3 regions of the Candidatus Arthromitus sp. SFB-mouse-NL genome follow, and region 2 is predicted to be linked to each of the others. Evidence: predicted binding sites of a transcription regulator. Region 2 holds the regulator's gene; each other region holds the start of a gene.
What was found. Region 2 encodes Rex, which represses fermentation and respiration genes when NADH is low (regulators of the CRP and FNR family bind a similar motif). Its sites were predicted from a motif close to ATTGTTAANNNNTTAACAAT; they were not measured.
Positions count from the first base shown of each region.

Region 1 (3,254 bases), 160 kb from region 2:
CTTATGTTATCATCAATTACCAAATCACTCTGGAGAAACTTTACATCAACACCTAAAAGTTCTGAAAGTCTCAAAGCAACAATCTTTAAACTCATAGATGGATCAGGGCCTTTTGCTTTCCCTAAATGTGAACAAAGTATAACCTTCCCACCATTCTTATGAGCATATATAATAGTATCAAGCGCTCCTAATAATCTATTTTCATCAGTTATTTTACCGTTTACTATAGGAACATTAAAATCACATCTAATCAAAACTTTTTTACCAGTTAACTGAATATCCTCTATACTCTTTTTATTAAATGTCATATATCTTACCCCTTAAATTCTAATTATCAATAAAGGTTGATCTTAAATAAAACCAACCTTTAAATACATTCCTTATAAACTTTTAGCAACCATCTGTGCTAAATCTGCCAATCTATTTGAGTATCCCCATTCATTATCATACCAAGAAACAACTTTAACCATATTGCCTTCTATTACCATCGTACACAAAGCATCAATTATAGAACTTCTCTTATCTTGTCTATAATCCATAGATACAAGAGGAGCTTCCTCATATCCTAAAATTCCTTTTAAAGTAGTCTCTGATGCTTTTTTAAATGACGCATTAACCTCTTCAACAGTCACTTCTTTTGAAAGTTCTGCAACTAAATCAGTACAAGAAACTGTTGGAGTTGGAACTCTCAATGCAAATCCATTCAACTTACCTTTAAGTTCTGGTAATACTAAAGCAACAGCTTTTGCAGCTCCTGTAGTTGTAGGTATCATAGACTCAGCAGCAGCTCTAGCTCTTCTTAAATCATTATGAGGTGCATCTAATATTTTTTGATCATTTGTGTAAGAGTGCACTGTTGTCATAAGACCCTTAACTATACCAAAATTTTCATGAAGAACTTTAGCAAATGGAGCTAAACAATTTGTTGTACAAGAAGCATTTGATATCACATTATGCTTTGAAGGATCATATTTATCATTATTAACTCCCATAACTATAGTTATATCCTCATTCTTAGCTGGAGCAGAAATTAAAACTTTTTTAACACTTCCATTTATATGTGCCTTAGCTTTTTCTCCATCAGTAAAGAATCCTGTGGACTCAATTACTATTTCACATCCAACACTAGACCAAGGAATATTTGATGGCTCTCTTTCTGCAAATATTTTTATTTCATTGCCATTTACAATAATTGAATCTTCTTTAGCTTCAACTGTACCTTCAAATTTTCCAAAAAGTGAATCATATTTTAACAAATGTGCTAAAGTTTTAGCATTAGTCAAATCATTTATAGCAACAACCTGTAGTTCGCTTCCATAGTTTTCGAGTAAAGCCTTAAATACATTTCTTCCTATTCTTCCAAAACCATTAATCCCTATTTTAACCATTAGAATTCCTCCTAAATTTCTAATAAATATACTAATATCTTTAACTGAATGGTTAAAAATATTCTTTGTTATTTAATTAACATATTAAAAATATCGAAATCAATGATATTTTTAAATAAATTTATAACATAAATTATAAAACATAAAATTAATTTTTTAAATAATTATTTTTAATAACTAATAATTTTTTATATACAAACAAAAAATAGGGTCTTAGAACATAGATTCTAAAACCCTATTATAATCTAATTAATATTATTTAAATATTTATTAAATATATTAACTACTTCTTCAGGCAAATTAGTCAGATTAAATTTTATACTTTCATCGTGTATTCCAATTGAGTAAGTTGCAATTTTTCCACTTTCAAGTATATTTATAAAACTCCCATAATCATATAAAATACTTACTAAATTTTCAGAAATATTATCCATATTTAAATCAAATAAAAACTTATCATCAACAATAATATCTTCTTTAGATAAATTAAATACAATATCACTTTCACTGTTAATAATCTCCTGTATTTCCTCCTTATTATCTAGTGTTATACATTTAACATTTTCTAAACTCGATAATGAATCATATGCTCTTAGATTAACTTCCCTAACACCAGTAATGAATGCATCAATAATCTCTCTATGATCAACATAATCTTCTGAATAAAGTATAAATATACTGTTTCTTCTTGTCACCAATCCACTTATTATACCTAGCAAATAACTTACAGGTTTTTGATCTATCAATAAGTTATTTATATCCATATTAAACTTATTATTTATATAAATAACTTTATCTATTTTATCTGAAATGTCTACATTTGAAAATTTTTCAGATACAATAAATATATTTTTATTATTCTTTTGTTCATTTGATAATTTATTGAAATATTCTATAAATTCTTCATCATTAGGTATATTCAAAACTTTAAAATTATCCAACAGTTTTTCCATATTATACTTAAAATTTTCTTCAGCAAGAGTCTCAAATTCATCACTATGAATATAAATAACATCATATCCATTAGCACTACAAGAGCTCATAATTAAAAATATTGCTATAAAAATAAATACATATAATTTTCTCATAAATTAGTCCCTTCTATCAATTATAAAATCATCTTTTACCCTTTTCATAAAATTCTCCTAAAGATAATGGAAAATTACTATTCCTTTGCGAAAAATATAAGCGCAACCATGGTCAATATATATGGTAACATATAATATATCTCTGTAGATACATTAACCCAATTTTTTTATAATAAAGAAAAAATCACACATGCATAAAAGTTATATATGATTTCCAATTACCAAATATCATAGCAACCAAGGCTATATATCCTCTTCAATTAACTATACCAACTCTAATCAAATTTATATTAGCAATATAGAATGTTGCCATGCCAAAACTCCCGATAATACCACACATACAAATCTAACTTCATAAACATTTATTCCTAAGGTATCTATAACTTTTGTATGTTCACCAAGCGCCCTTATCCCTATACTAATCTTATATAAAATGAACCGTAATAATACAATAACTACAAGTGCACCTATTACAAACTAATTTAATTTAGACAATAATTTTAATACAATATGTATATTCTCAAACATTTCTTTAGAATACAGTACCACTTTAACTGTATCTGTTTGACCCCGAGATCCAAATAACTTGTTATAGATGTTGCAAATAAATTTATACCAATCCCTGATAAATTTTGATTCACTCTTAAAAATATGCTCAATATTCCATGTATAACTGCTGTAATACCCACAAACAAATAATGCATTAAAATTATTACAATAGAACTTCCTAATATATAGGTTCCCCAAACTCCAAAAAGCTCACATCACCATCATTCCT
Region 1 is NZ_CP008713.1:205,442-208,695, reverse strand. It holds gene SFBMNL_RS01020 (phosphoglycerate kinase) at 1-308, opposite strand, end outside; gene gap (type I glyceraldehyde-3-phosphate dehydrogenase) at 381-1,388, opposite strand; gene SFBMNL_RS01010 (hypothetical protein) at 1,634-2,476, opposite strand; gene SFBMNL_RS08545 (hypothetical protein) at 2,762-2,887, opposite strand.
Region 1: gap (type I glyceraldehyde-3-phosphate dehydrogenase) is a predicted target of Rex. The motif match lies at 1,453-1,472, and genes of this name have one in related genera.

Region 2 (3,254 bases):
TAGTAAAATTATACAAGTAGATGGAGGAATAAATTTGTATAATATAGATACAATATACGATTTGGGAGTTAGGGATATAGTTGTAGGTTCTTATATTTTTAGTGGGGATTCTATTTACAATAATATAAATGGATTAAAAAATAAGATAAGTCGATTTATGTAGATTGACTTATCTTATTTTTGTATATAAAGTAAAAAAAATGAAATAATTCATACTAGAATTGAAGGAGGATACATAGATGATTAAATATTTTTTTGTTATAATGATATTTTTATGTATTAATAAATTTTTGATTTTTATAAGAATACGTATTGAAACTAAGTTTAAAAATAATTTTAAAACAAGATCAATAATTAATAGAATTGATTTAATAGATTATGGAGTAGATTATTATTTATTATTGTGTAAGTATATAATATCTAAAATGAAAGATATAAGTGATATTGTTATTGAAGATATTAGTGGAAGGGAAGTTGTAGACATAAAATTTAATCAAAATGGCAAAATGGTATATTGCTCCTGCATATTAAAGGATAGATTAGAAAATAAAAAATTTGATTTAGTTACGTATTATGAAGTATTGGATTTATTAAATTATATGATTAAAGATAATGTAAATAGAGGTATAATATTTGTTAATTCAGATTTAATTGAAGATGCAAGTAAATTTATAAACGATATAAATTTAAATTCTAATAAGTATAAAATAGATATAGTAAGTGGGTATGATATAATTAAATTTGCTCGTAAACGTAATGAAGAGTATAACAAGGAGCTATTATATGCTTAATTTTTATGGATTTATGATATTTATATGTGTATTGATTATTTTACCAATTTTAATTAATATATTTGATAATTTATTTAATATATTTAAAATATTAAATAATAGAATATCTGTATTAGATAAGGTTTTAGAGTTTGATAATATGGAATTATCTGACTTTGCTTTAGAATTTTTAATGCGAGCATACAACTATAGATTTAAGATTAAGAATGATAGTATATATTTATATGATGATTTTTGTGAATGGTTTTTATATTATGATAATAGTACTTGTAATGTACTGAGTTTATACGATGTTAGAAATATAATTGGAATTTGTGAAAGTAAGGGATGCAAAAATATATTTATTTTTACAACAGGAATTATAAATGATGATATAAGAAGTTTTTTAGATAGAATATATAGTTATAAATTTAAATTCATTCATGGAGAGGATTTGAAACTAGATTATAGTCAGTTAGTTAATAAGTTTTATATTTATAAGATGTAGTATTTATTTTATTTTGCTTTAAAATAGTGTAGAATTAGTTAATCATATTGTCAATAGTAGAATTTAGAAATGTATATTTATTAATTAAAGGGGATATGTAACAATGTCTAGTAAGATATCTAAAGTAGTAATAAAAAGGTTGCCTAAATATTTAAGAGTTTTAGAAGGTTTTTTGATACGAGAGATTGAGAGAGTATCATCTAGGGAACTTGCAATAAAATTAGGTTCGACAGCATCTCAGGTTAGGCAAGACTTTAATTGTTTTGGAGATTTTGGACAACATGGATATGGATATAAAGTTAAGGAACTATACTTAAAAATTAAGGAAATATTAGGTTTAAGCAAAAAATATAACTGTATTGTTATAGGTGCTGGAAATATAGGACAAGCTATTATGAATTATTCAAAGTTTTTTACTATGGGTTTTAATATAGAAGCTATATTTGATATAAATCCTAAGATTATTGGGTTATCTTTTAGAGGTATAGAGGTATTGGATATTGAATTATTAAATGATTACATAAAAAATAATAAAATTGATTTAGCGATATTGTGTGTTCCTGAATTTCAAGCTGAATCTATATATACGGTATTAAAAGATAGGGTAATTGGAATTTGGAATTTTGCAACAGTAGATTTAGTATCTACTGAAAAAACATTTGTTGAAAATGTCAACTTAAATGATAGTTTATTTACATTAACATATTTTATAAATAATGGAGTTTAAAGATAAGTAATGGATTTTAAAAATTATAGATATTTGGATAATAAGATAATTGTAAAAAAAACAAACAATTTTGTATTAAAACATATATTTGAAAATGGACAGTGTTTTCGATGGGAACGGACTAATATAGGTACATATATTATTGTTGCCAAGGGAAGAGTTATAGAATTAGAAATGGATAGTGGGGATTTGATTATACATAATTCAAATGTAGATGATTTTGAAAATATTTGGATAAATTATTTTGATTTTGAGAGAGATTATTGTAAGTTAAAGGGAGAGCTAAAACATGATAAATATCTAGATATTGCTATTAATTTTGGACATGGTCTCAGGATATTAAATCAAGATCCATTTGAAATGATTTTATCTTTTATAATTTCATCCAATAATAGGATACCTATGATAAAAAAAGCTATACTAAGTATAAGTGAGAAATATGGTGATCCTATTTCCTATAAAGGAAGAATATATTATAAATTTCCAAGTTTAGAAAATTTGGCTAATCTTAGCCAAGAAAAATTTAGAGAATGTTCTGTTGGATTTAGAGATAAATATTTATATAATACTGTAAAATTACTTAATGAAGATAATGATATTGAGTATATTATGAATTTAAATGATGATATGTGCCATAAAGAATTACAAAAATTTAGTGGTGTTGGATCAAAAGTATCTGATTGTATAATGTTATTTTCTATGAAAAAATATTCGGCATTTCCAGTTGATGTTTGGGTGAAAAGAGCTATGATGAAATTTTATGTTGCTCCAGATACTTCATTAAAAGGCATACGCGATTTTGGAAGAGAATTATTTAAAGACTCTAGTGGACTTGCTCAGCAGTATTTATTTTATTATGTAAGGGAGAATAATATAAAAGTTTGAATAATATTTTTAAAATTCAAAACTTTTTAAATGATAAAAATTGTCTTTATTATTGAGATTATTAAACTAAGAGGTATATAAAAATGAATAAAAATAAAATATTTTCTTTAGGATTAGCTAGTTCTTTATTTATGTTAGGTCTGAATGTTAATGTTAATGCTGTTGAAAGTAAAGGAGTTGTATCAAGTGAATTAACAAATAATATATATGAAGAATTTAAAGGATATAGTAGAATAGATATATTAGGAAATAATTATGATTTATCTAACGTAGATAGTGCAGTTTTACAGATTATTGCTAAGAAGTTTGATGCAATAAATGGAGGCAGTTTATCTGATGATAAAATAAAAGAATATCAAAAAGA
Region 2 is NZ_CP008713.1:362,073-365,326, forward strand. It holds gene rpe (ribulose-phosphate 3-epimerase) at 1-163, shown strand, start outside; gene SFBMNL_RS01720 (hypothetical protein) at 240-791, shown strand; gene SFBMNL_RS01725 (hypothetical protein) at 784-1,278, shown strand; gene SFBMNL_RS01730 (redox-sensing transcriptional repressor Rex) at 1,382-2,005, shown strand; gene SFBMNL_RS01735 (DNA-3-methyladenine glycosylase family protein) at 2,015-2,890, shown strand; gene SFBMNL_RS01740 (hypothetical protein) at 2,974-3,254, shown strand, end outside.

Region 3 (3,254 bases), 560 kb from region 2:
TCGAATTTTTACCGTAAGAACCACATCCTAATGTTAGGGATGCTCTATTTGAATTATATAAATCACCTATAGCTCCATGAGTTGATGGTGAGTTTACAACTATTCTTCCAGCTTTAACTTTTTCTGAGAACTTTTTAATAATATCTTCATTGGATGAATGAATAGCTACAGAATGTCCAAGACCTCCAAACTCGACTATTTGGCAAGATTTTTCGATTCCTTCATCAGAGTTTTTAACAATGATATATGAGAGAATAGGACTTAATTTTTCACGTGATAGAGGAGAGTTAGAGCCTATAGAATCTATTTTTGCAATTAATATCTTTGTTTTTTCAGGAACTTCAAAACCAGCTTCTTTAGCTATCTCATTAGCTGATTTTCCGACTATATTGGCATTTAAGACACAAGAGTTTTTGTCTTCAGGAAATGCATATTTTTCGAGTTTTTTAATTTCATCTTCAGAACATAAATGGCAATTTAATTCTTTCATTAATTTTTCAAAATATTTTGAGATTTCTTCATCTACTACAGCAGTTTGTTCTGATGCACAAATCATACCATTATCAAAAGTTTTGGATATGATGATATCTGATACAGCTCTCTGAAGGTTACAAGTTTTCTCAAGATAAGCTGGAACATTTCCAGGGCCAACTCCTAAAGCAGGTTTTCCACAACTATATGCAGATTTAACCATTCCGGATCCACCTGTTGCCAAAATGAGAGCTATTTCTGGATGATTCATTAGTAAATTAGTAGCTTCGATGGATGGTTCGTTTATCCATTGAATGCAGTGTTCTGGAGCCCCAGCAGATATAGCAGCTTCATAAACTACTCTAGCAGCTTCTGAACTACATTTTTGGGCGGACGGATGGAATGCAAATATTATTGGATTTCTTGTTTTGATTGATATTATAGCTTTAAACATAGCAGTTGATGTTGGATTTGTAACTGGAGTAACCCCAGCGATAATACCAACTGGTTCAGCAACATTAAAATAATCTTTAGTTGGATCATCATTTATAATTCCAACAGTTTTAATATGTTTAATATCATGATGAATGTATTCAGTAGCAAAAAGGTTTTTAATAACCTTGTCTTCAAAAACTCCACGTTTAGTTTCTTCGATAGCTAATTTTGATAATTCTATGTTTTTATCAGCACCAGCAATACACATAGCTGATACAATTTTATCTATTTGATTTTGATTTAATTTCAAAAGTTTTTGTTCAGCTTTTTTAGCATTATTTACTAGAGAATTAATAACTAAGCTTATATTTGAAGTTTCTTTTTCTTGTATTTGATTTTTTGATTTCATTGATATTATTATCCTCCAATTCTAAATTATTAAGTAATAGATAGTAGTACTAAATAATAGCAGCAATTACTTAATTATATTACTATTTTTAATAAGAAAATATTCATATTTGTTATTAAAATAACCTATAGTGTTATTTTAATAACAAATTTATTATATCACTAATGTTTTAAAAACATCAATAGTTAATTATTGGATTAATGTTAAAAAGTGAATATATAATAAAAAATTGGTAATAATAGAATATATTTCAAAAAATCATAGGAAAAGCTACAGTCTTTAACTAGAAAAGGGGATATAATATGATAAATGGCATGTTATCAGATGAGAACATTTTATATAGTAATATTTATAGAAAAAGAGTTAATTTAGCTAGTACATTTAAGGGTAAAAATAAGATGTTTTTAGATAATATAAAGTATATTGAGTTAGTAAAATCTTTGGGATGTAATGTAACTGAAGCTTCTTTATGGTTAACGGATAATTTTTTGTATATTCAAAATAGGATTACTAATTTATTAGAGAGCAAGTATTTTAGAAATGGAAAATTTAATTGTATAAAATTAAATGATATTTATTTTCCTAGTGTTTATTTATTTTGTAACGATTTTTGTAATAATTTAAAAACTGTTTTGCGAGAGGAAGAATTTTTTAATGAATTGAACTTATATGAGAGTAAGTATAAACCGAGTTTAGATGAATTATGGAGTATACCGTTTTTTTTAAATTATGTAGTATTAGAAAAAATATTTAATTTAGCAAATGATATAAGAAAAATTGAAGAGGATTATTATAAAGGTTATAAGTTATTTAATAATGTTATTAAATATATAAACAATGGAAGGTTTAAATTAGTTTCAAATAAATTATCATATTTATTAAAAAATAATATTTCTTTATATACATTGGATTATTTTATGAAACTTGTGGAAGATAATAGAATTGATAATAATTTGATAAATAAATTTTTAGATAATATATTGAATAATGAAAAATTAACTTATGAGAAATTTAAAGAAAAAAATTTAGATAATTTGAAAGATAATAGGATTAGAATAAGTATTTATATACAGCATTTAAAAGATTTATCTGATTTTAATTGGAAACTTCAATTAGAGAAAGTTAGCTCTGTTCATAAAGAGTTTTTAAAAGATCCATCTGGGGTATATCCTAATATGGATTATGAAAGTAGAAATCATTATAGATATGTTTTGCAAAAATTGTGTAAAATAAATAAATTAAATGAATATGAAGAAGCAGTGAACATTGTGAAGTTAAGTTCTAATGGAGATACTAGTTATTCTAGGCATATTGGATATTATTTAATTGATAATGGAAGTTATAGATTTAATAAGGTTAAAAGAAATATTATAAGTAATAGAATAAATTATTTTTTATGTATATTTTCTTCAATAATATTAAGCGGAGTAGCCATATTGTATAGTTTAAATAATGTGTTTAAAAATAAGTATATTTTGTTTATTTTTAGTTTTTTTATATTGTTAATAGTTAGTGATATATGGATTAATTTTATTAATTATATATTTTTAGCTAAAGTAGAGAAAAGATTTGTGCCTAAAATGGATTATTCTAAGAAAATACCAGATACTTCAAAGACAGTTATTGTTATTCCAGCATTATTGACTAATAAATCAGATATGGAAGATATTGTAAAAAATTTAGAATTAGCATATATATGTAATAGAAATAATAATTTATATTTTTCTTTATTATTGGATTATACTGATACAATTTCTTATGATAAATCTGAAGATAGTATAATTTTAGAATATGTGAATAAATTAATTGAAGATTTAAATAGTAAATATAAATTTCACAATAAAAAGTTTTATATTTTCATAAGGGATAAGATTTATAATGAAAGCAATAAGGTTTATATGGGATGGGAACGTAAACGTGGCAAAATTATGGAATTTAT
Region 3 is NZ_CP008713.1:1,455,898-1,459,151, reverse strand. It holds gene adhE (bifunctional acetaldehyde-CoA/alcohol dehydrogenase) at 1-1,315, opposite strand, end outside; gene SFBMNL_RS06875 (glucoamylase family protein) at 1,618-3,254, shown strand, end outside.
Region 3: adhE (bifunctional acetaldehyde-CoA/alcohol dehydrogenase) is a predicted target of Rex. The motif match lies at 1,445-1,464, and genes of this name have one in related genera.